4 regions of the Streptomyces sp. NPDC001604 genome follow, and region 1 is predicted to be linked to each of the others. Evidence: riboswitches for the same ligand, from Rfam matches in the RefSeq annotation. Region 1 holds a riboswitch; each other region holds the start of a gene.
What was found. A riboswitch is a leader RNA that binds a small molecule or an ion and turns the genes downstream of it on or off. The one in region 1 is predicted to bind cyclic di-AMP.
Positions count from the first base shown of each region.

Region 2: linked by a shared signal. The riboswitch ahead of ACFY1E_RS36875 (transglycosylase SLT domain-containing protein) and the one ahead of ACFY1E_RS37780 (transglycosylase family protein) in region 1 are both predicted to bind cyclic di-AMP.
Region 3: linked by a shared signal. The riboswitch ahead of ACFY1E_RS21650 (peptidoglycan DD-metalloendopeptidase family protein) and the one ahead of ACFY1E_RS37780 (transglycosylase family protein) in region 1 are both predicted to bind cyclic di-AMP.
Region 4: linked by a shared signal. The riboswitch ahead of ACFY1E_RS40675 (M23 family metallopeptidase) and the one ahead of ACFY1E_RS37780 (transglycosylase family protein) in region 1 are both predicted to bind cyclic di-AMP.

Region 1 covers NZ_JBIAUY010000019.1:83,750-89,610, reverse strand. Annotated here, with positions in the region: partial or broken gene ACFY1E_RS37795 (DUF501 domain-containing protein) at 51-452, opposite strand; gene ACFY1E_RS37790 (septum formation initiator family protein) at 478-954, opposite strand; gene eno (phosphopyruvate hydratase) at 1,053-2,339, opposite strand; gene ACFY1E_RS37780 (transglycosylase family protein) at 2,566-3,243, opposite strand; cyclic di-AMP (ydaO/yuaA leader) riboswitch at 3,248-3,416, opposite strand; gene ACFY1E_RS37775 (transglycosylase family protein) at 3,612-4,592, opposite strand; gene ACFY1E_RS37770 (cytochrome P450) at 4,811-5,861, shown strand, end outside.
Region 2 covers NZ_JBIAUY010000018.1:125,271-131,131, reverse strand. Annotated here, with positions in the region: gene ACFY1E_RS36890 (outer membrane lipoprotein carrier protein LolA) at 1-552, opposite strand, end outside; gene ACFY1E_RS36885 (CHRD domain-containing protein) at 808-1,755, opposite strand; gene ACFY1E_RS36880 (polyprenyl synthetase family protein) at 1,913-2,923, opposite strand; cyclic di-AMP (ydaO/yuaA leader) riboswitch at 3,604-3,773, shown strand; gene ACFY1E_RS36875 (transglycosylase SLT domain-containing protein) at 3,778-4,260, shown strand; gene ACFY1E_RS36870 (HAD family hydrolase) at 4,407-5,264, opposite strand; gene ACFY1E_RS36865 (FAD-dependent oxidoreductase) at 5,399-5,861, opposite strand, start outside.
Region 3 covers NZ_JBIAUY010000007.1:211,763-217,623, forward strand. Annotated here, with positions in the region: gene ACFY1E_RS21640 (TetR/AcrR family transcriptional regulator) at 1-201, shown strand, start outside; gene ACFY1E_RS21645 (SGNH/GDSL hydrolase family protein) at 322-1,107, opposite strand; gene ACFY1E_RS21650 (peptidoglycan DD-metalloendopeptidase family protein) at 1,422-2,321, opposite strand; cyclic di-AMP (ydaO/yuaA leader) riboswitch at 2,326-2,484, opposite strand; gene ACFY1E_RS21655 (alpha-galactosidase) at 2,800-4,869, opposite strand; gene ACFY1E_RS21660 (tyrosine-protein phosphatase) at 5,040-5,837, shown strand; gene ACFY1E_RS21665 (DUF6126 family protein) at 5,855-5,861, opposite strand, start outside.
Region 4 covers NZ_JBIAUY010000022.1:113,891-119,751, reverse strand. Annotated here, with positions in the region: gene ACFY1E_RS40690 (GNAT family N-acetyltransferase) at 1-1,859, opposite strand, end outside; gene ACFY1E_RS40685 (HPr family phosphocarrier protein) at 2,068-2,349, shown strand; gene ACFY1E_RS40680 (GntR family transcriptional regulator) at 2,490-3,182, opposite strand; gene ACFY1E_RS40675 (M23 family metallopeptidase) at 3,369-4,133, opposite strand; cyclic di-AMP (ydaO/yuaA leader) riboswitch at 4,146-4,310, opposite strand; gene ACFY1E_RS40670 (M16 family metallopeptidase) at 4,514-5,861, opposite strand, start outside.

The sequences.
Region 1 (5,861 bases):
CCCAGCGGGTTGACGCCCGGGCCCGCGGCCAGCGAGTGGCCCACCAGTACATGCAGGCACTTCACCCGGTCGGGCATACCGCCCGCGCTCGGGAAGCCCTCCAGGACCTCGATGGCGTCACGGCGCGCGATGTAGTCCTCGTGCGCGGCATGGTAGGCGGCGGCCAGCTCCGGGTCCGTCTGGAGCCGCTCCGTCATCTCCTTCATGACGCCGTTCGCCTCCAGCGTGCCGATCGCCGAGGCGGCACGGGGGCACGTCAGGTAGTACGTCGTCGGGAAGGGCGTGCCGTCCGGCAGTCGGGGGGCCGTCTCCACGACGTCCGGCTGGCCGCAGGGGCAGCGGTGCGCGATGGCGCGCAACCCGCGCGGCGGCCGCCCGAGCTGCCGCTTGAAGGCCTCGACATCGGCGTCGGTGGGCTCGGTGCGCGGGGTGGGCGGCGGGGGCGTATCCATGCCTGTACTGAATTCCTCTGTCGGTTCACTGGGCGGAGGCGTCGGACTTGTCGACCCCGTCCCAGACGTTCGTGTACCAGGGGCGGTGGCCCGCGCCCTGCTCGAAGCGCGACTGCTTGGCCACGCTGGGGTCGATCACGACGTAACTCGTCTCCCCGGGCAGCACATAGTGCAGCCGCAGCCGGATCTGCTGCTCGGCGTACTCGTCGTCCTGCCAGCGCGCCTTGAGGTCGCGCAGCTGCTCGACCCGCGCCGCGGCCTGCTCCTTCTGCCGCTGGAGATCGGCGATCTGGGAGCGCTGGGAGACGTACTGCCTCATGGGGTACGCCAGCGCCACCACCATCGAGCACAGCACCAGGGCGAGCAGCGCCGCCCGGCCGGTCAGCCGCGACCGGCGGGCCTGCCGCTTGGTCTGGGAGCGGTAGACCCGGGCCGCCGTCTGCTCGCCGAGCAGCCTGATCCTGGTCGCGGTGGAGAACCGGTCCCGGTCCTTCACGGCCATGTCCCCGCCTCCCGTCACACGTGCGTACGTCCCCGCACACGGTACGGGACCGGTACGGGGACGTACGTACGACTGGCTAAGGCTTAGCCCAGGTTGGGTCAGCCCTTGAAGCGCGGGAAGGCGCTGCGGCCCGCGTACTCCGCGGCGTCGTCGAGGATCTCCTCGATGCGCAGCAGCTGGTTGTACTTGGCGACGCGCTCGGAGCGGGCCGGGGCACCGGTCTTGATCTGACCGCAGTTGGTGGCGACGGCCAGGTCGGCGATGGTGACGTCCTCGGTCTCGCCGGAGCGGTGGGACATCATGCACTTGAAGCCGTTGCGCTGGGCCAGCTCGACGGCGTCCAGGGTCTCGGTGAGCGAGCCGATCTGGTTCACCTTGACGAGCAGGGCGTTGGCGGTGCCCTCCTCGATGCCGCGGGCGAGGCGCTCGGGGTTGGTGACGAACAGGTCGTCGCCGACGAGCTGCACCTTGTCGCCGAGGCGGTCGGTGATGACCTTCCAGCCGGCCCAGTCGTCCTCGAACAGCGGGTCCTCGATGGAGACGAGCGGGTAGGCCGCGACCAGCTCCTCGTAGTACTCCGTCATCTCCGCGGCGGAGCGCTCCTTGCCCTCGAAGAGGTACTTGCCGTCCTTGTAGAACTCGGAGGCGGCCACGTCGAGCGCGAGGGCGACCTGCTCGCCGGGGGCGTAGCCGGCTTCCTTGATGGCCTCGAGGATGAGGTCGAGGGCCTCGCGGTTGGAGCCGAGGTTCGGGGCGAAGCCGCCCTCGTCGCCGAGGCCGGTGGCCAGGCCCTTGCTCTTCAGGACCTTCTTCAGCGTGTGGTAGACCTCGGTGCCCCAGCGCAGGGCCTCGGAGAAGGACTCCGCGCCGATGGGGGCGATCATGAACTCCTGGATGTCCACGTTGGAGTCGGCGTGCGAGCCGCCGTTCAGGATGTTCATCATCGGCACCGGCAGCAGGTGCGCGTTCGGGCCGCCCAGGTAGCGGAAGAGCGGCAGGTCGCTGGCCTCCGAGGCGGCGTGGGCGACGGCGAGCGAGACGCCGAGGATGGCGTTGGCGCCGAGGGAGCCCTTGTTGTCGGTGGCGTCCAGGTCGAACATGGCCTGGTCGATCAGGCGCTGCTCGGTGGCGTCGTAGCCGACCAGCTCGGGGCCGATCTGCTCGATGACGGCGAGGACGGCCTTCTCGACACCCTTGCCCTGGTAGCGGTTGGGGTCACCGTCGCGGAGCTCGATGGCCTCGAAGGCGCCCGTGGAGGCGCCGGACGGGACGGCGGCACGACCCGTGCTGCCGTCGTCGAGGCCGACCTCGACCTCGACCGTGGGGTTGCCTCGGGAGTCCAGGATTTCCCGGGCTACGACGACGTCGATGGACGGCACGAGCATCTCCTTCTTGGATGTGACACGGCTACGGCAGTAGCGCGGTGGCTCTGCGGGACGAGCCTAACCGCCCGAGGCCGATCGGCCACGTTGCCGACCACCTCTTGGGCAGAACCGAGAGTAAATTGTTTCCGAACGGAACAAAGAGTGGGGACAAAGCAGGGGGCAAAAAGAAACCCCGCCCCGGTGCGTACGGGGGAACACGCACCGGAGCGGGGAGATCACGAGGCTGTCACTTGAGGTGCAGCTGCTGACCCGGGTAGATGAGGTTGGCGTCCTCGACGATGTCCTTGTTCAGCTTGAACAGCTTCTGCCAGCCGCCCTTGACGCCGTGCTTCTCGGCGATCGAGCTGAGGGTGTCGCCCTTGACGACCTTGTACTCGCCGTCACCCTTCTTGACCTTCTTGCCGGTCGGGGTGGTGACGGTCTTCGCGCTCTTCGTGCTCTCGGTCTTCGCGGCCGGGCGCTCGGCGGAGCGGGAAGCGGCCTGCGAGTCGGAGTGGGTGGTGTTCGTGGCGGGGGCGCTGCCGTTGTAGGCGGCACCGGACAGGCCCGTGCCGCAGACCGGCCAGGCGCCCTTGCCCTGCGCGGCGAGGACCTTCTCGGCGACGGCTATCTGCTGCGCCTTGCTGGCCTGGTTGGCCTGCGGGGCGTAGGCGGTGCCGCCGTACGCGGCCCAGGTGGAGGCGGAGAACTGCAGGCCGCCGTAGTAGCCGTTCCCGGTGTTGATGGACCAGTTGCCGCCGGACTCGCACTGGGCGACCTTGTCCCACTCGGAGGCGGTGGCGGCGGAAGCGTTGCCGGCCGCCATCAGCGGAGCGGCGATGGCGACGCCGGTGACGCCGGCCAGCGCGGCGACGCGGGTGGCCTTGGACGGACGGCGGTGCTTGCCCTTGCCGGAAAACAGCATGGTTCGATCCCCTCACCGACGCCTGCGAGGTGAGCTGTCGGGTTCGGGCCGGTTGAGTTGCCCGGCCGCGCTCTCGCTCTCACGAGACACGGCTACACCCCTAGCCGCCCGTCAACTGCCCGGGCCGGCACCTACCTTGGGTCCCCCGCTCCTGCCTACGGCGCTTTACGCGACGACTGTTCCCGTACGGCCGCTGGCAGGATTCGGCGTTGCGGCAGCCGGGGCTCGTGTTGACGAGCGGTGACGACGGTAGACACGCGATCCGTCGAATTTCAAAGACGATCAGGGCTTCTGAGACTCATCCCACACTTTCACTAAACCGGACATTCAGTGGCGAAGTGTGACGTGAACTCCCGTTGTTTTTCGCCCTATTCGGTACCGAGTTTCAGGGTCTGACCGGCGAAGATGTGGTTCGGGTCGGTGCCGATGGCGTTCTTGTTGGCGGCGTAGAGCGCACGCCACCCGCCGTCCAGGTCAAGGGAGTCGGCGATGGAGGCGAGGGTCTCACCGGCATGGACCGTGTACGTGTCGTGCGTGCCGCCGTCGGCCTCGGTCCTGTCGGCGGCCTTGTCGGCCGTCTCGTCGGCGCTGGCGCCACGGTGGCGGCCGGTGCCGGTCGTACCGGTGTCGACGAGGGTCCAAGTGGACGCCGGGGGCTCGAGATTGTCCGAGTCGTCCCCCTTCGCCTTGTCTGTCGACGAGCTGTCGGCACCCTGTGGGTCGCCCGTCGCCTTCTTGGACGCAGAGGTGGACGGCGAGGCGGATGTGCCGGATTCGGTGGAGTTGTCCGTCGCACTCGCGGAGGTCGAAGGGGAGGCACTGGAGGACGAGCCGGAGGACGAATCCGAAGAAGAGGACCTATCGGAAGCGCTGCCCGAGGAGTTGGACAGACCGGTCGAGTCGGACGCACCGGATGAATCAGACGAACCGGAACCGCCGCCCAGCACGCCGGTGTCGATGGCGGCCGAACCCGAGTCCTCGGTGAGCCCGGAGGTCAGTCCGCAGGTGTGGAAGGCGCCGACGCCCTGGTCGTCCAGGAGCTTCTCGGCGACGGCTATCTGCTGGTTGCGGCTGGCGAGGTCGGCCCTGGGGGCGTAGTCGAGCCCGCCGTACTTCTCCCAGTTCTCCTGGGTCAACTTGAGCCCGCCGTAGAACCCGTTGCCGCTGTTCTCACTCCAGGAGCCGCCGGTCTCGCACTGGGCGACCTTGTCCCACGTGGTGCCGTCGGCGGCGCTGGCGCCACCCGCGGCGAAGAGCGGGATCGCGATGGCGGAGCCGGTCACTCCGGCCGCGACGAGGATGGCCGGAGCCTGACGGGGGCGACGGTGTCGACCGTTCCCGGAGAGCATGCGGAGGCCTTTCGCGAGACAGCAATGACCGCGCGGCGCATGACACCGACAGGCGTTCGATACCGCCGCGCTGGTCCGTGAACGTAGCCGGTGTCGATCACTTGTCACAAGTTAATGCCGCGTAGATCACGTGAAGATCACAGACTTGAACGCGCATCATCTTTGACTCGTCAGCCGCGGCGGCGCATCCACCTGCGGGGTCCCGATACGGTCGTCCCGTGAACGTCCCCAACACCGCTCCCGAACTCTTCACCTGGGAATTCGCCGGCGACCCGTATCCGGCCTACGCCTGGCTGCGCGAGCACTCCCCCGTCCACTGGACGAGACTTCCCAGCGGGGTCGAGGCCTGGCTGGTGACCCGCTATGCCGACGCACGTCAGGCGCTCGCGGACGGGCGGCTCTCGAAGAACCCCGAGCATCACGCCGAGGACGCGCAGGGCAAGAGCAGGACCGGTATCCCGGGTGAGCGCAGCGCCAATCTCATGACGCATCTGCTCAATATCGACCCGCCGGACCACACCCGGCTGCGCCGCCTCGTCTCCAAGGCCTTCACCCCCCGGCGGGTGGCCGAATTCGCGCCGCGGGTGCAGGAGTTGACGGACGACCTCATCGACCGGTTCGCGCCGCACGGGCAGGCGGATCTCATCCACGACTTCGCCTTCCCCCTCCCCATCTACGCGATCTGCGATCTGCTCGGCGTCCCGCGCGAGGACCAGGACGACTTCCGCGACTGGGCGGGAATGATGATCCGGCACGGCGGCGGTCCGCGCGGCGGTGTCGCCCGCTCCGTGAAGAAGATCCGCGGCTATCTCGCCGAACTCATCCACCGCAAGCGCAGCGACCTCGGCGAGGACCTGATCTCGGGTCTCATCCGCGCCTCCGACCACGGCGAGCACCTGACCGAGAACGAGGCCGCCGCGATGTGCTTCGTGCTGCTCTTCGCCGGCTTCGAGACCACCATCAACCTGATCGGCAACGGGACCTATGCGCTGTTGCGCAACCCCGGGCAGCGGCAGCGGCTCCAGGAGTCGATCGGGCGCGGTGAGAGCGCACTGCTCGACACCGGTATAGAGGAGCTGCTCCGCTACGACGGCCCGGTGGAACTGGCCACCTGGCGCTTCGCCACCGAGCCGCTGACCATCGGCGGGCAGCGCATCGCCACCGGAGACCCCGTCCTGGTCGTCCTGGCCGCGGCGGACCGCGACCCGGCACGCTTCCCGGAGCCCGACACGCTCGATCTCTCCCGCCGGGACAACCAGCACCTCGGGT
Region 2 (5,861 bases), on a different contig from region 1:
GACGTCTTGCTTCTGCTGCTTCTCCGCGCCCGCGGGGGCGGTCGAGTGGTAGACCTCGTTCGACTGGCTGTCGTAGCCCCAGACGTCCTTGCCGTTGTGGATGATGCTGTATTCGGCCGCGTTCTCCAGCAGCGACAGCTTCTGCCTGTCCTGGCCGTCGGCCGCGACGCGCAGGGTGTGCGTGCCGGTGGCGAGTTCCGTGAGCTTGGAGGTCGGGTCGGCGGACGAGCCGTCGCCCGACCTGCCGGCGCCGGACGTCAGGCTGCTCTCCAGACCGCCGAGGTCCGGCAGCCCCAGGTCCGTGGTGATCTTCACGGTGCCGGACACCTGCTGTACGTCCGACTTGGCGATCTTGTCGATGAGTTGCTGCGCGCTGATCTTCGGCAGGTCGGGGTCACCGGAGTCGGCGAGCGCCGGGACCAGCCCGATGGTCGCCGCCGCCACCCCCACCACCGCGACCGGGACGACGTACCGCGCGGCCTTGCGACGACCCGCGCGCAGGTCGTCGGCCTCCCCGGCGGTCGTGCTGTCGTCGGATTCGTACGGTGCCATGTGTGCGCTACCTCCGTCGTCGGCGGCGGCTTGTCCAACTCGCGTGTTTCCGTTGTCCACCCCGAGCCGCCATTCTCACCCGAATCGGTGATCAGTGGTGATTTCCGTGGTTTCCATCTCACCAAATCGGCCAGGAGGAAGCGTCAGCCCCGGGGGCCAACTCCGTGTACACCTGGGGTATGACGCGAGAGGGCGGCGCCTGCCCCGACCCGTAGGGGTCGTAGGAGGGAAGACGCCGCCCGAGGTGAGCTCCCGTCAGTTCTGCAGGAAGACGTAGTCCGCCCGGTACGGGACTCCTACGATCTCGCCGGGCGTGCAGGAGCCGGCCGGGGCCACTCCGCCCACGGTGTTGAGCCGCAGGATCTCGGTGGTGTTCGCGAGCAGGCCGTGGTGCTTGCCGGACCGGGTGGCCTTGAGGTCGAGCTCGGGGATGTTGCCGTCCCCGTTCGGAGTCTTGGACAGGACGGCTCCGGTCACCGCGCTTCCGTCCGGTGCGACCCACTGCGGCGTACCGGAGTTGGGCGCGACGAAGGAGTGCCGGATACCGCCGCCGAGCAGGGCGCCGACATCCCGCTGGGCGAAGGCGTAGCCCCCGGCGGCGGCAGGCTTGCACTCGTAGATCTGCTTGCCCTTGATCACGGACGCCTGGAAGTTGTGCAGGGCGTCACGGAAGTCGAAGGCGGCGACGGTGACCTTGTGGAGCTGGCCACGGACGGCTCCGCCGGGGAACTCGGTGGTGTGCAGATTGGCGTAGAACGAACCGGGGTCGGACTTGAGAGCGGCGAGCAGGGCGGCGTCCTTGACCTGGACCGTGCCGGTGACGCTGTGCCGCTTGCTGTTCTTCAGCAGGTCGGTGAAGTCGACCTTGACGCCGCCGTTGGTGCCCTTGGCGCCCTGGTGGATGTGGAGCATGGTCGGTTTGCCGGTGCCGCGCCAGGTCACGGCGACGGACACCTTGTCGTCCTGCACCTTGATGAACTCGAGAGCGGCGCCGTCCTGGTCACCGACGGCCGGACCGCCCGCGACGGGCACCTCGTTGGCCCCGCGCAGACTGGCGGCCAGAAGGGTTCCCCCGGTGCCGTCGGACGCGGCCCCTCCGGTGGCGTGGGCCGGGATCACCGCGGCGGCGATCCCCCCGGCGGCGGCCACCGCGACAGCGGTGGCCATCAGGCTCTTACGGCGCTTCGAGAACGTCGTGTTCATGCGCATGATTCTGTTGTCTCCCCGTAGACGGGCCGACACCCCCTGCGTCGGCCTTCTGAGGATGACTACGGAAGCGATCTCATTCTGGACTCAGTCCAGATGTGTGACGTACGCCACATCGCTTGGAGTGCAGGTCAGAGCCCGCTCGAACGGCAGCTCAGCCGGCCCGATGCACCACGGCGTCACACATCTCCATCAGCGCGAGCTTCGCATCGCACTCCGGCAGCGGAGCCAGCGCCGCTCGCGCGTCCTCCGCGTAGCGCACCGTGTCCCGGCGCGCCTGCTCCAGCGCCGGGTGCGCCCGGAGTCCGGCGAGCGCCTCGGCGTGCCGCGCGTCGTCGCTCAGGTCGGAGTCCAGCAGCTCGCACAGGGCGATGTCCTCGGCAAGCCCCAGCCGGGCCGCCCGCTCCCGCAGCCGCAGCACCGGAAGCGTGGGGACCCCCTCGCGGAGGTCGGTGCCCGGGGTCTTGCCGGACTCGCGCGACTCGGAGGCGATGTCCAGTACGTCGTCCGCCAGCTGGAAGGCGACTCCGAGCCGCTCCCCGTACTGCGTGAGCACGTCCACGACCGTCTCGTCGGCGCCCGACATCATCGCCCCGAAGCGGCACGACACGGCCACCAGCGAGCCCGTCTTGCCGCCCAGCACGTCCAGGTAGTGGTCGACCGGATCCCGGCCGTCCTGCGGCCCCGCCGTCTCCAGGATCTGCCCGGTGACCAGGCGCTCGAACGCCTCGGCCTGCACCCGGACCGCCTCGGGCCCGAGGTCGGCGAGGATGTGCGAGGCGCGCGCGAACAGGAAGTCGCCGGTGAGGACCGCCACCGAGTTGCCCCAGCGGGTGTTGGCGCTGTCGACGCCGCGCCGCACGGCGGCCTCGTCCATCACGTCGTCGTGGTACAGCGTCGCCAGATGGGTCAGCTCCACCACCACGGCCGAGGGCACGACCCCCGGTGCATACGGGTCGCCGAACTGGGCGGCGAGCATCACGAGCAGCGGGCGGAACCGCTTCCCGCCCGCCCGCACCAGGTGCTGGGCGGCCTCCGTGATGAAGGGCACCTCACTCTTGGTGGCTTCGAGCAAACCTTCCTCGACGGCCGCCAATCCGGCCTGGACATCGGCTTCCAGAGCCTGGTCCCGCACGCTCAGCCCGAACGGCCCGACGACGGTCACGAGGGGTCTCCTGTCTGCTGGTGTCTACTGGCGGTTACACGGTTTGTCGATAGGTCGCTGACATCACTCAAGTCAGCGTATCCGGTCACCTTTCGATCACCGATGCCGCCCACCCGTCCAGCCTGGGCGGTATCGGATCACGACCGGTATGTTTTCGATCAACCGATAAGAACGGATATCCATCGACTTGTCTATCGGGGTGTCGGCCGGCGCGCCTCTCGGCGTGTCCCCCGGTGCGTCCGTACGAGTCGGTACGCCCGAGTGCCCTTCCCTCAGGAAACGACTCACGAGGACCTCCGGATCCCGGCACGGGGTGCTCGACGGGCGACCGCCATGACAACGACGTGCACCACACGCCAGGTTCCGCTTTCGCCCCCCAATGAGGCGATGGGCGGCTGGTTGACCACGAGTTGGGGCCATTGCCCTATTTGCCACTCTTGCGAATGCCGGTGACTTGACTCACACGGCAGTACGGGCCGACAAGCGCTGCCCTCTCGCCGGTTCCCCTCTCCCGTACGCGAGTTGAGACTTGGCAACCGCAAAGGATCAAGTGCCCCATAAGCCTCAGAGCAAGGTCAACAGGCGTGATCTGTGAGGCCGACCCTTGTTCCCGCCATGTGCTCTCGCATACGTTCCCGGCCTGTCGGGTGGACGCCGAATCCTGCCGCCGCCCGGACACGACCATCGACCAACTGACTCGCACGGCAGGAGCGGGGGAACCAGGTAGGCCGCCGGACCGGGCATCGTCCCGGGCCGGCTAGGGGTGAAGTCGCGTGGCCGTACGGCTGCGCGGCCGGGCATCTCCCCGCCCGAACCCGACAGCTCACCTCGCAGGCGACGGAGAGGATCCCGCCATGCCTGCAACAGGTCAGCACCGCCGTCCCAGAAGCAACCGCCTCGCCCGCAAGCTCGCCGTCACCGGTACCGGCGCCGCCGTTCTCGCCCTCCCGCTCATCGGGGCGAACAGCGCGTCCGCGGCCACCCCGACCGTCGCCAACGTGAAGTCGATGGGCTACGCCGACAACCTCGACGGCTGGATCCGGGGCGCCCTCCAGGTCATGAAGCAGAACGGTATCCCCGGGACGTACAACGGCATTTACCGCAACATCATCCGCGAGTCCTCGGGCGACCCGGCCGCCATCAACAACTGGGACTCGAACGCGGTCGCCGGCACCCCGTCCAAGGGACTGCTGCAGGTCATCGACCCGACGTTCCTCGCCTACCATGTGCCCGGCACGGCGATGAACCCCTTCGACCCGATCGCGAACATCACGGCCGCCTGCAAGTACGCCGCCGCGCGGTACGGGTCGATCGACAACGTGTTCGGTGCGTACTGAGCACTCCGTGGGAGTGCCGCGATCGGCCGTTCGTCGGCTGCGGCGCCTTCGTGGCTGGTCGCGCCCCGCGGCGGAGCCGCAAGTCAATACAGCCCCGCGCCCCTGAAGGAGCGCTGCCGTAACGTAGCGGACTTCGCTGAGGCCGCTCAGAGCTCCTCCAGCTCTCCGAGTTCATGGAGCTCATCGAGCTCCCCGAACTCGAAGAACATTCGCTCGAGGACGACGGCGATGCCGTCGTCCTCGTTCGACAGGGTGATCTCGTCGGCCACCGCCTTGAGTTCGGGGTGGGCATTGGCCATGGCGACGCCGTGGGCGGCCCAGTCGAACATGGGGATGTCGTTGGGCATGTCACCGAAGGCGATCGTCTGCTCGGGGCCGAGTCCCAGGTGCGCGGCGGCCAGTGCGAGGCCCGTCGCCTTGGTGATGCCGCATGGCTGGAGTTCGACGGTCCCCGGTCCCGACATGGTGACGGTGGCCAGCGAACCCACCACCGAGCGCGCCGTCGCCGCCAACTCGTCGTCGGACAGGGCGGGATGGCGCAGCAGCACCTTGCTGATGGGTTCGCACCACAGGTCGTCGCGCCGGTCGACGCGGACCGCCGGCAGCGTCGGATGCGGCATCAGATAGCCCGGTTCGATGAGCGTGAGTCCCTCCACACCGTCCTGGTCGACAGCCGCGTACACCTGGCCCACCTCGGCCTCGATCTTGCCGAGGGCGGTCTCGGCCAGCTCCCGGTCCAGGGTGACGGACCACAGCAGACGGTCCGCGCCCACGTCGTAGACCTGCGCGCCCTGCCCGCACACCGCGAGCCCCCTGCCGCCCAGTTGGTCGAAGAGCGGCCGCACCCTGGGGGCCGGCCGGCCCGTCACGACCAGGTGCCGGGCGCCGGCCCCGGCGACCCGTGCCAGAGCGGCGAGGGACCGGTCGGAGAGCGTGTCGTCGCCTCGGAGCAGCGTGCCGTCCAGGTCGGTGGCGATGAGTGCATATGCGGTGGGTGCGGCCATGATCAGAGAATACGGACAGGACGCCCCACCGACTCATCGCGAACCGGACGACGGCCGATTGCCCCACCGTCCCTCGCTCAACTCCCCTATCCTTGTGGGCTCTTCATCGTCCGGCGGGAGCCCGCGGCCGCTGCCTAGCCGTGCGCTGCCGCCAGGTGTTTGGCCAGCCTCGGAGAGGCGAACTCGGTGCCGCAGACGAAGCGCATCACCGGGCCGTACGACGCCGCGGCCGGCAGGCCGGTGAAGTACAGGCCGGGGACCGAGGAGACGTATCCCGCGCCCAGTTTGGGGGTGCCGCGGCTCACCGCGAGACGCGTGCGCAGTTCGTGGCCCAGGAAGTCCATGGCCGCGATGTCCACCCGGTATCCGGTGGCCGCGATGACATGGTCCGCGGACATGTCCAGGATGCGGCCCGTGTGGGTACGCACCCTCAGCTTGCAGCAGCCGTCGGCCGCGTCCGCCCCCACGATCCGGTCGACCTCGCTGACCTGAACCTTCCCCTCGAAGCGGTCACGCAGCCACCACGCCCCGAGCGGGCCGAGGACGCGCCGCACCAGGTAGTGGCGGGTCTCGGCCGGCAGATAGCGGTAGGGGTGC
Region 3 (5,861 bases), on a different contig from region 1:
GGCGTGGCCGCGGGCGAGTTCCACTGCCCGGACCCGCACGGCGCGGCCCTGCGGCTGACCGCCCTGCTGGACGGGCTCGCCGTGCAGCTGACCTCGTACGCCGGTGCGGTGTCGCGGGCGCGGGCGCAGGAGTGGGTGGACGAGGCGCTGGCCCGGGAACTGGGGCTGGAGCGGGCGGCGTTGACGGCTTCGGAGCACTGAGCCCCCGCACTCGGCGGGGGCTCGCGCCACCGGGCCGCTTCACCGCCCGTCGCAGCGAGGGCCGTACTCAACCGTCCAGAGCGCCCCGCCCAGCACGGTTCCAGGCGACCCCGGCAGCCCTCAGGCCACCGAAGCGATCCGCATCTTGATGTCGTCGGGCGACAGTGCACCCTTCGCGGTGACGTGGTCCCCGGACGACTCGCCGCGCAGTCGGCGGCCGATCCACGGCACCAGGTACTCGCGCGCCCAGTGCACGTCGTCCCGTCGCACCTCGAGGGTGCCGCGCGGCGGGAGCGGCGGCCAGGGCTGGTCCGGGTCGGCCGGCACCTCGAGACCGAGGACCTGCCCGGCGCGCAGCGCCACGCGCGTGTGCCCCTCGGGCGAGAGGTGGAGGCGGTCGCCGTCCCACGCCCTGCGGTCCTGGACGGACTTCAGGGACCACAGGTCGAGAACGGGACAGCCGTACCGGTCGGCGATGGCCCGGACATGACCGTTGTAGGTGGCGATCTTGCCGCGCAGGTGCTTGAGCACGGGGACGCCTCGGGTGTCGAAGCCGGTGGTCACCATGACCGTGCCGGCGACTTCGGTGAGCCGGGCCACCGCCCGCTCGAAGCGCTCGGCGACCTCGTCGGGGTCGGTGCCGGGACGGATGATGTCGTTGCCGCCCGCACAGAAGGAGACCAGGTCCGGCGCCAGTTCGACGGCTTTGGGTACCTGGTCCTCCACGATCTGGTCGAGCAGTTTGCCGCGCACGGCGAGGTTCGTGTACCTGAAGTCGCCCTCGGGTCGCCGGTCGGCGAGGAGCACCGCGAACCGGTCGGCCCAGCCGACGAACGCTCCGTCGGGGCCGGGGTCGCCGACGCCCTCGGTGAAGCTGTCCCCCACCGCAACGTACGACCCGATCACTGATCTGCTGTCACTCTTCGAATCGTCTGCCACATCGACCATGATTCACCTTTGAATGTGACCTACGCGACCGTAGGAAAGGGTTGACGCGCGGTGAGATAAGCCACTTCTAAAGTGTTCGCCAAGCCCGGAATAACCCTCCTACCAGGGACGTTGAGGCGTCAGCGATGTTGCGGGGCGAGCCTTCGACCCTCAAGTCGGCGGTACGCGAATGGTGTTCGGCAGACATGGCGCAGCCGGACACACCGAAGGCCGGACCCGGGGATCGGGGTCCGGCCTTCGGCGGCTGTCAGGCAGGTGGTTGTGAGGAGAGGTCAGCCGACGCCGACGCCCTTCGAGCGGAGGTAGGCGACCGGGTCGACGTCGGAGCCGTAGTCGGGCGTGGTGCGGATCTCGAAGTGCAGGTGCGGGCCGGTCACGTTGCCGGTCGCGCCGGAGAGGCCGAGCTGCTGGCCCGCGGCCACGGTCTGGCCGGCCGAGACGGAGATCTGGGACATGTGGCCGTACTGGGCGTAGTAGCCGTCGGCGAGCCTGACGACGACCTGGTTGCCGTAGGCGCCGCCCCAGCCCGCGGAGACGACGGTTCCCGCGCCCACGGACTTGATGGAGGTGCCGGTCGGGACGACGAAGTCGACGCCGGTGTGGTAGCCGCTGGACCACATGCTGCCGGCCACGTGGTAGCCGGTGCCGATGGTGCCGCCGATCACCGGGAGGGTGAAGCCGGTGGGGGCGGACTCGGAGGCCTTGGTGGCGGTCGCCTTGGCCGCCGACGAGGACGTCTTCGAGGCGGACGAGGGCGACGACTGGGTGGTGTGCGTCGCGGCCTTCCGGCCGATCGTCAGCTTGAGGCCCGGGTGGATCAGCGACGGGTCGTCACCGACGGCCCGGCGGTTGTCCGAGTAGAGCCTGTGCCAGCCGCCGGCGACATGCTGCTCTTCGGCGATCTTCGAGAGGTAGTCGCCGGTCCGCACCGAATAGGTCCGCACGCCCGCATTCCCTGCGGCGCTCTTCCGGTCCGCCTTCTTCTCGGCGACCGGAAGGGACTGGACGGCCTTTTTCGAAACCGTCTGGGAAACGGACTGGGTGGTGGCGGCATGGGCGCCGGTGGCCCCCATGAGCGGGAGAGCGAGTGCGGCGCCACCGGTTCCGGCGACGGCGATGGAGCGGGTGAAGCGCTGGGGCTTCGGACGACGGTGCTTACCCTTCGCGGGCATGACGAATTCCTCTCCGGCGCCTGCGAGGTGAGCTGTCGGGTTCGGACTGGAGATGCCCGGCCGCGCATGCGACGCGGCTTTACCCCTAGCCGTTCCGGAGACCGGAACAGGCTGTTGTACCTGTGGGTCCCCCGCTCCTGCCGTTCACGGGTGAGTTCTGCGGGCACCGGGCGGCGGCAGGATTGGGCGTCCGTCCGGATTGGTGGCGAACGTAAGCGACTGGGACGCAAAGGAACAAGTGCCGGTTCCCCGTGAAAGCGTTTCTATTGATCCCTTGAGGGAAAAGCGGGTGACCCTGCGTGAATTCCCGGGTGATCGTCTCCGTCAAACGCCTTGTAAAGCCCTGGAATTACGTGGACATGACGCGCCACGCACCGTCACGGATATGACGCTCCTCACGTGCCCCTGCCCCAGGGTCCCCTATTCATGAGCGAGTTGGAATGAAGGGGTGGAAGGAGCGCCAATCCGGACAGAAGGCTCAGATGCGCCGCAGACGGAAAACTGCCGCGTCGAAGTCACCGCGCAATCCGGTACGCAGTCCGTGGTGCAGCAATACGGCACCGCTGTGGATTTCGCCCGTTTCAGGGCATTCATACGACGCTGTCGGTTCGAGGCCCCGAAGTCGCAGCGCCGGTACGGGCTCGCCGTGGCTCTGTGCCTGGAGCCAGGCGAGGACGACCGCCTCGTCCCCTCGCACGTACTGCACCGCACTCAGCCCGCCCCGCGGCGGCCGCAGCCGGTAGAGGTCGCCGTGCTGCACCAGTGGCCGGATCTCCTTGTAGAGCGCCACCCACTCGCCGGCCTCGGCCAGCTCCTCCTCGGTCCACCGGGTGAGGTCCCCGCCGACCCCGAGCACGCCGGCCATGGAGCTCACGAACCGGAAGCGCAGCGAGCTGACCCGGCCGTTGAGCTGGGTGTTCGGGCTGTCTGTGACCCAGGCGGCCATCACCCGCGCGGGGTGGATCTGGCTGAAGCCGTGCTGGATGGCGAGCCGGTCGAGCGGGTCGGTGTTGTCGGAGGTCCACACCTGGTCCGTACGGCTCATGATCCCGAGGTCGATCCGTCCGCCGCCGCCCGAGCAGGACTCGAAGGCGACATCGGGGTGGGCAGCCCGCAGTCGGTCCAACAGGGCGTACAGGGCGCGGACATGATCGACCCAGAGGCGCTGCGGGTAGGGTTCCCCGGGCCAGCCCGCGTCGGTGAAGCAGCGGTTGAAGTCCCACTTCACATAGTCGATCGGGGCGCTGGAGAGAAGCGCGTCGAGCTGTTCCCAGAGGTATTCCTGGACGTCTTCCCGGGCCAGGTTCAGAACGAGCTGGTTGCGGAATTCCGTCCGCTTTCGTCCCGGTTGGAACTGCACCCAGTCGGGGTGGGCGCGGTAGAGCTCGCTGTCCGGGTTGACCATCTCGGGCTCGACCCAGATGCCGAACTGCATCCCGAGGGCGTGCACATAGTCCGCGAGGGGCTTGAGGCCGTTCGGGAAGCGGTCCCGGTTGACCGTCCAGTCGCCGAGTCCGGCGCGGTCGCTGGTGCGCTTGCCGAACCAGCCGTCGTCGACCACGAACAGCTCGACGCCGATCGCCGCGGCCCGCCGCGCCAGGGTGCCCTGCTGCTCCTCGGAGATGTCGAACTCCGTGGCCTCCCAGGAGTTGAACAGCACCGGCCGGTCCTGGTCGGCGTCGGGGATGACGTATGCGCGCTGGTAGGCGTGCCAGGCGCGGCTCGCGCCGCCGAAGCCGCCGTCGCTCCACAGACCGGCGAAGACGGGGGTGGGGTACGACTCCCCCGGCTCCAGCCGCAGCAGCCCGGAGTCGTCGTAACCGGCGCCGCCGGTGATCTGCACGCGGGCGTCCGGGAGTTGCGCCACCGCGATCCGCCAGGAACCCGACCAGCCCAGAGCGCAGCCGTAGACCTCGCCGCGTTCCTCGGTGGCATCGGTGTCGAGGGCGACCCAGGGCAGGTACTGGTGGCCGGTGTGGCCGCGGCGGCTGCCGATGATCTTCTCGCCGTAGGTGAGAGGCGAGGCGGTCAGCCGGGACTCGGCGGCCCAGCGGCCGTGCAGCTGGGACAGCCGCCAGTCCTCGCGATCGGGCAGTGTCCAGGTCGCGGAGTCGGCGCGCAGGAGCTCCAGGGCGGGCCCCTCGTTGTCGAGGGTCACCCAGCGTTCCACGACGTCGTGCCGCATCCGGTAGTGCAGTGTGATCGCGAGCCCGCCGTCCCGGAAGACCAGCCGGAGGTGGTCCCCCTCCGCCTCGTACTGCTCGAAGCGCCACTCGGTGCCGCGCCGCTCGTCGCTGCGCACGGACAGGGCGGGCCGCACGAAGCGGGGGCCGCCCTCCACGGGGTACTCCTCGCGCCCGTCGAGCGGGGACTCGAAGGGCCGGTAGTCGGGCAGCGGGCGGACGGCGAGTGCCTCGGCGTCGGCGAGCGCGATCCGGGGGCCCCAGTGCAGGTGCAGCAGCTCGTCGTCCTCGGTGAGGTGGACGGCGTAACTGCTGGCCGGCCCCGAGAGGAGCCACGTACGGCCGTTGTCTGCGATCTCCAGCATCAAGCCCTCACACGTCCGAACAGGTGCGACCAATCCGCAACATCATCAAGGCACGTGGGGCCTGGTCGCAACGCCTGTGGACAACTCATTGCCTCAGGAATCCATGTCGTATCGTCGGGAGAGCGCCCGACGACGAGCCGCGCCGATCGGGCGGACTGGGAGGAGCCCCCGTGACGCAGCAGGTGCCGTCGACCGAACCCGAGCTCTCCGGAGTCCGCAACTTCCGTGATGTGGGAGGACTTCCGACGGTGGACGGACGGCGGGTGCGCTACGGGGTGCTGTACCGCAGCGGCCACCTCGCGCACGCGACCGAGGAGGACGCCGAGTTCCTGTCCTCCCTGGGGCTGCACACCATCTTCGACTTCCGCAACGCCGCGGACCAGAAGCTGGAGGGCCCGGACGTCGAGCTGTCGGGCGTGCGCAATGTGAACCTCCCCCTGACGGACCCGGCGGACGGCGCCGGGTTCTGGAAGATGGTCAGGGAGGGCGAGATCGAGCAGCTGCGCGAGCTCCTCGGCGACGGCAAGGCGTCGAACCGCATGATCGTCTCCTACCGCAGGATCATCAAGGAGCGCACCACCGAGCACGCGCGCGTGCTGCGCTCGCTCGCCGAGGACAGTGTGCCCGCCCTGATGCACTGCGCGGCGGGCAAGGACCGTGCGGGCCTGTCCATAGCGGTGACCCTGCTCGCGCTGGGCGTCGAGCGCGAGGCGATCGTCGCGGACTACCTGGAGTCGAACGCCAAGCACCGCCGCTACAAGGTGCACCGCAGCAGCCGCTCCGCCGCGGCCTACTCCCCCGAGGTGATGGAGCTGCTCAGTCCCCTGTTCGAGGCGCGCGCCGAGTATCTGACGGCGGCCTTCGAGACGATCGAGGGGACGTGGGGCGACGTCGACACCTATCTGGAGCAGGGCCTGGGGCTCACCCCGGAACTCCGCGGGCTGCTGCGCGAGCGGCTGCTCGACTGATCGCACCTGACATTCCGCTATTTC
Region 4 (5,861 bases), on a different contig from region 1:
GTGCTGGTCGCGGCCGACAGGGCCTCCGCGAGGCCGCCGAGCTCCACGTGCACCACCAGTACGGGCTTGCCCGGAACGGACTCGGCGGCCGATCGCAGCGCCTCCGCCAGCTCGGCGTCCCCCGGCGACCCCTCACCGATCGCCGGGATAGCCGTCACCACCACCGCATCGCACGCGTCGTCCCCGAGGGCCCGCAGCAGCGCCTGGTGGAAGTCCTCGGCCGAGGCCCCGGTGGTCAGGTCCAGTGGCCTGAGGGGCCTGAGCCCCTCGGAGAGGCAGGCGTCGTACGTCAGCAGCCCGAGGGACTCGGAGTTCCCGAGGATCGCGACCCGTGGACCCGCAGGCAGGGGCTGCCGTGCGAGCAGCAGGCCCGCGTCGACCAGCTCGGTGATCGTGTCCACGCGGATCAGGCCGGCCTGCCCGAGCAGCGCGGACACCGTCGCGTGCGGCAACCGGGTGGCCCGTACGGCATGTCCCTGTGGGGCGGAACCTGCGCCCTGGACCACGACCAGGGGTTTCGCGGCGGCCGTGCGACGGGCGAGGCGGGTGAACTTGCGCGGGTTGCCGATGGACTCCAGGTACATGAGGACGACATCGGTGTCGGGGTCGTCGTACCAGTACTGGATGACGTCGTTGCCGGACACGTCCGCGCGGTTGCCGGACGACACGAAGGTGGACACGCCCGTGACTCCGGTGACACCGCCGCCGCGTCGCTGCAGCCGGGACAGCAGCGCGATGCCGATGGCGCCGGACTGGGCGAACAGACCGATCCGGCCGGGGCGGGGCATCTCGGGGGCGAGTGAGGCGTTCAGCCGTACCTCGGAGGACGTGTTGATGATCCCGAAGGCGTTCGGCCCGATGATCCGCATGCCGTACGTGCGCGCGCGCCGTACGAGTTCGCGCTGGCGCTCGCGCCCCTCGGGCCCGCTCTCGGCGTACCCGGCGGAGACGACGACGAGTCCCTGCACGCCGTGCTCTCCGCACTCGGTGACGGCCTCGGGGACGTGCTCGGCAGGCACGGCGACGACCGCGAGGTCGACGGGGCCGTCGATGTCCCGCACGGAGCGGTGGGCGGGGACGCCGTCGAGCTCCTTGACGTCTTCGGGGAGCGCCTTGTTCACGGCGTACAGCGCCCCGGTGAAGCCTGCGTCTCGGATGTTGTCGAGGATGCTGCGGCCCACGCCTCCGGGGGCGCGGCCGGCGCCGACGACGGCGACCGAGCCGGGCACGAGCAGCCGTCGTACGGACCGCGCCTCGGCGCGCTGCTCACGCGCGCGCTGGACCGCGAGGGAGCGGTCGGTGGGTTCGAGGTCGAACTCCAGGCGTACGACGCCGTCCTCGAAGCTGCGCTTCTGGGTGTACCCGGCGTCCGTGAACACCTTGATCATCTTGGTGTTGGCGGGCAGCACCTCGGCGGCGAAGCGGCGGATGCCACGCTCCCTGGCGACCGCGGCGATGTGTTCGAGGAGAGCGGAGGCGACACCGCGCCCCTGGTGGGCGTCCTGCACGAGGAAGGCGACCTCGGCCTCGTCGGCCGGGGCCGACGCGGGCATGCCGTCGGCGCCGATGCGGTCATAGCGTACGGTGGCGATGAACTCGCCGCCGACCGTGGCCGCGAGTCCCACCCGGTCCACAAAGTCGTGGTGCGTGAAGCGGTGGACGTCCTTGGCGGACAGACGAGGGTAGGGCGCGAAGAAGCGGTAGTACTTCGACTCGTCCGAAACCTGCTCGTAGAAGCTGACCAGGCGCTCGGCGTCATCAACGGTGATGGGGCGGATGCGCGCGGTGCCGCCGTCGCGCAGCACCACGTCGGCCTCCCAGTGGGCGGGGTACTCGTGCCGGTCCGGCGAGGTCTGCATGGGCCCCAGAGTACGGCTCGCGTCCGACAACGGCGCGGGGCAGTCTGTGGAGAACAGGGCAGTCCGTCGGGAAGAGAACAAGGACGGAAGTCGGGCCGAGGCCGCGGCCCGACTGCCCACCCCGGACGGGACACAGGACCGCTCCGGAGACGCTTCACGTATGGGAAACTGGTCTAGACAACCCTGAGACTCTGAAGGGCAGCATCACATGGCTGAGCGCCGCGTCAACGTCGGCTGGGCCGAGGGCCTCCACGCCCGCCCCGCTTCCATCTTCGTCCGGGCCGCCACGGCCGCAGGTATCCCGGTGACGATCGCCAAGGCCGACGGCAACCCCGTCAACGCGGCCTCCATGCTGGCCGTTCTCGGCCTGGGCGCCCAGGGCGGCGAGGAGATCGTCCTCGCCTCCGAGGCCGAGGGTGCGGACGTCGCCCTCGACCGGCTGGCCAAGCTGGTCTCCGAGGGGCTCGAGGAGCTTCCCGAGACCGTCTGATCACGGCACCACAGAAGGGCTCGTCCGAATTGCCGGGCGAGCCCTTTGCTTTTCCCGCACAGGGGCGATGGAATTACCGATCGCGGGCAGCAGAAATAATGCCCCCGCGAATTGTTCCCTCTTTGTATACGGCGCCCGTGTTAATGCCGCAGGCCCGACATGTTTACGGCATGTTGCGAGTTCCTCACACCGTTCGCCCGCTCGGGGCCGCCGAACCGCAGCCGGTGCACGGCGCTCGAACGCTCGGTGTGCAACGTCGTCACCGCCCGCGCGCGCTCGCTGTCGCCGCGGGCCACGGCGTCGACGATCGCGCCGTGCTCCGCCCAGGACTCCACGGGGTTGGCCGGCGCCTCCACGGCGTACATCCAGGCGATCTTGTGGCGCAGCTGGGTCAGCATCGAGGTCAGCGCGGGGCTGCCGGAGGCCTGGGCGAGCGTCTCGTGGAACCAGCCCCCCAGGGAGCGCAGATCCTCGCTGTTGCCCCTCCTGGCCCGCTCCTGGCCCAGTCTGACCAGGCCGCGCAGCACCTTGAGATGGGCGTCGGTGCGCCGCTGGGCGGCCCGGGAGGCGCCGAGCGGTTCCAGCAGCATGCGCATCTCCAGCAGGTCGGCGGCCTCCTGCTCGGTCGGTTCCGCGACGCACGCGCCCGCGTGCCGCCGGGTCACCACGAAGCCCTCGGCCTCCAGGGTGCGCAGGGCCTCGCGCACGGGGACGCGCGAGACGCCGTAGCGGCGCGCGAGGAGTTCCTCGGTGAGCCGGCTGCCGCGCTCGTAGACACCGGCGACGATGTCGTCCCGGATCGCCGTGCACACCGAGTGCGCCGGAATACGCATGACCGACCTCCGACTTAATCCCCGTGAAACGTCGATGATTGACGTGTATCGGTGACTCTATTGCACGGAGCCGGAATTTCCGACGGCGGGCCGGAATCCATGGATATTTTTTGGACAGCAGGGTGGCAGAAACGCCGAAAGCCCCGGCTCGGGAGCCGGGGCTTCAGCAGATCTTGCGATCCGTCGTCAGACGTTCACGCCGTGCGAGCGCAGGTAGGCGACGGGGTCGATGTCCGAGCCGTACTCGGGGGTCGTACGGGCCTCGAAGTGCAGGTGCGGTCCGGTGGTGTTGCCGGTCGCGCCGGAGAGGCCTATCGGCTGGCCCGGCGTGACCCTCTGGCCCACCGAGACGCCGATGGACGACAGATGGCCGTACTGGGTGTAGGTGCCGTCGTTCATCTTGATCACGATCTGGTTGCCGTAGGCGCCGCCCCATCCGGTCTGGACGACGGTGCCGGCGCCGACCGCGTGGACGGTCGTGCCGCTCGCGGCGTGGAAGTCGATGCCGGTGTGGCTGCCGGAGGACCACAGGGAGCTGCTGGCCCGGTAGCCGGTGGAGACGTACGAGTTCGATATCGGCGCCACGAACGTGTTGAGGCGCTTGCGCTCGGCCTCGCGGGCGGCGCGCTCCTTGGCCTCGCGCTCCTGCTTGGCCTGGGCGGCGGCCTTCTCGCGTGCCGCCTCCAGGGCCGCCTTCTTGAGCGCGGCCTCCTCGGCGGCCTGCTTCTGGGCGTCGGCCTGGGCGTCGATCTTGTCGGCGATGGTGTCGCCGATGGTGATGACGGGGGTGAGGCCGGTCTGCTCGACGGCGGTGTCGGCGGCGAGCGCGGGGGCTGCGAGGGTGCCGATGACGCCGGTGGCGGCGAGAGCCGCGACGCCGGCGGCGCGGGTGGTGGTGCGGTGCATCCGTGTGGGACGCCGGTGCTTCCCGGTGGCGCGCGTGAACGCCATGTAGTGGCTGATCCTTTCCTTCCCTCTCGCCTACCGGGTTAGCTGACGGGTTCGGAGCAGGAAGGTCTCCTACGGACCCCCTCGCTGCACGCGCGGGCGTCCGATTCACCCCAGGGACTGCGGTGGGTCCCCGGCTCCCCTGGCTCGCGCCGTACGGGGACTCGGCGATGGCTGTCCGGTGCCGCGGATGCGGCGCGGTGCCTGACGGACAGCCCGGAAGACGCTAAGCGGGGTCGCTTTCAATCCCCAAACAGATCACGGCGTTTGTAGCGCATCCCACAGGGCAGACAGGCAACTCTCCTTCGATTCTCTGCCAATTCGGACATAAGACGGCCCTGGTGACGCATCCGTCACCAGGGCCACGCCACGCGCGCGTGCCGCTACTCGGCCGACACCACCGTGACTTCACCGATCCCGAGCGCCTCGACGGGCTCCTTGATCTGGGCCGCGTCACCGACGAGAACGGTCACCAGACGGTCCACCGGGAAGGCGTTCACGACCGCCGCGGTGGCCTCCACGGTGCCGGTCGCGGCGAGCTGCTGGTACAGCTTCGCCTGGTAGTCGTCGGGCAGGTGCTGCTCCACCTGGTCGGCCAGCGTGCTCGCGACGGCCGCCGCCGTCTCGTACTTCAGCGGCGCCACACCGACGAGGTTCTGCACGGCGACATCGCGCTCGGCGTCGGTGAGGCCGCCCTCGGCGAGCGTGCGCAGCACCTTCCAGAGGTCGTCGAGCGCCGGGCCGGTGTTCGGGGTGTCGACGGAGCCGCTGATGGCGAGCATCGCGGCACCGGAGCCGTCCGGGGCGGACCTGAGGACCTGACCGAACGCGCGCACACCGTAGGTGTAGCCCTTCTCCTCGCGCAGGACGCGGTCCAGACGCGAGGTGAGGGTGCCGCCGAGGCAGTACGTGCCGAGCACCTGGGCGGGCCACACGCGGTCGTGCCGGTCGGCGCCGACCCGGCCGATGAGCAGCTGTGTCTGCACGGCGCCGGGACGGTCGACGATGATCACGCGCCCGGTGTCGTCGGCGGTCACCGGCGGCACGGGGCGGGGTTCGGCCTTGGAGCCGGTCCAGGCGCCCAGGGTGTCGCCGAGCAGCGCGTCCAGGTCGATGCCGGTCAGGTCGCCGACGATGACCGCGGTGGCCGTGGCGGGCCGGACATGGCGGTCGTAGAAGGCGCGTACGGCCGCCGCGTCGATCTTCTCGACCGTCTCCTCGGTGCCCTGGCGCGGGCGCGACATGCGCGAGGTCGCCGGGAACAGCTCCTTGGAGAGTTCCTTGGCGGCACGGCGGGAGGGGTTGGCCAGCTCGTGCGGGATCTCGTCCAGGCGGTTGCGGACCAGCCGCTCGACCTCGCTGTCGGCGAACGCGGGCGCCCTGAGGGCGTCGGCGAGCAGACCGAGCGCCTTGGGGAGACGGGAGGCCGGGACCTCCAGGCTCAGTCGCACGCCCGGGTGGTCGGCGTGCGAGTCGAGCGTGGCGCCGCAGCGCTCCAGCTCGGCGGCGAACTCCTCGGCGGAGTGCTTGTCGGTGCCCTCGGAGAAAGCCCGCGCCATGATCGTGGCGACGCCTTCGAAACCGGCCGGCTCGGCCTCCAGGGGCGCGTCCAGGAGCACCTCGACGGCGACGACCTGCTGGCCGGGGCGGTGGCAGCGCAGGACGGTCAGGCCGTTGTCGAGCGCGCCGCGCTCGGGGGACGGGAAAGCCCACGGCTTGGCCTCGCCCGCC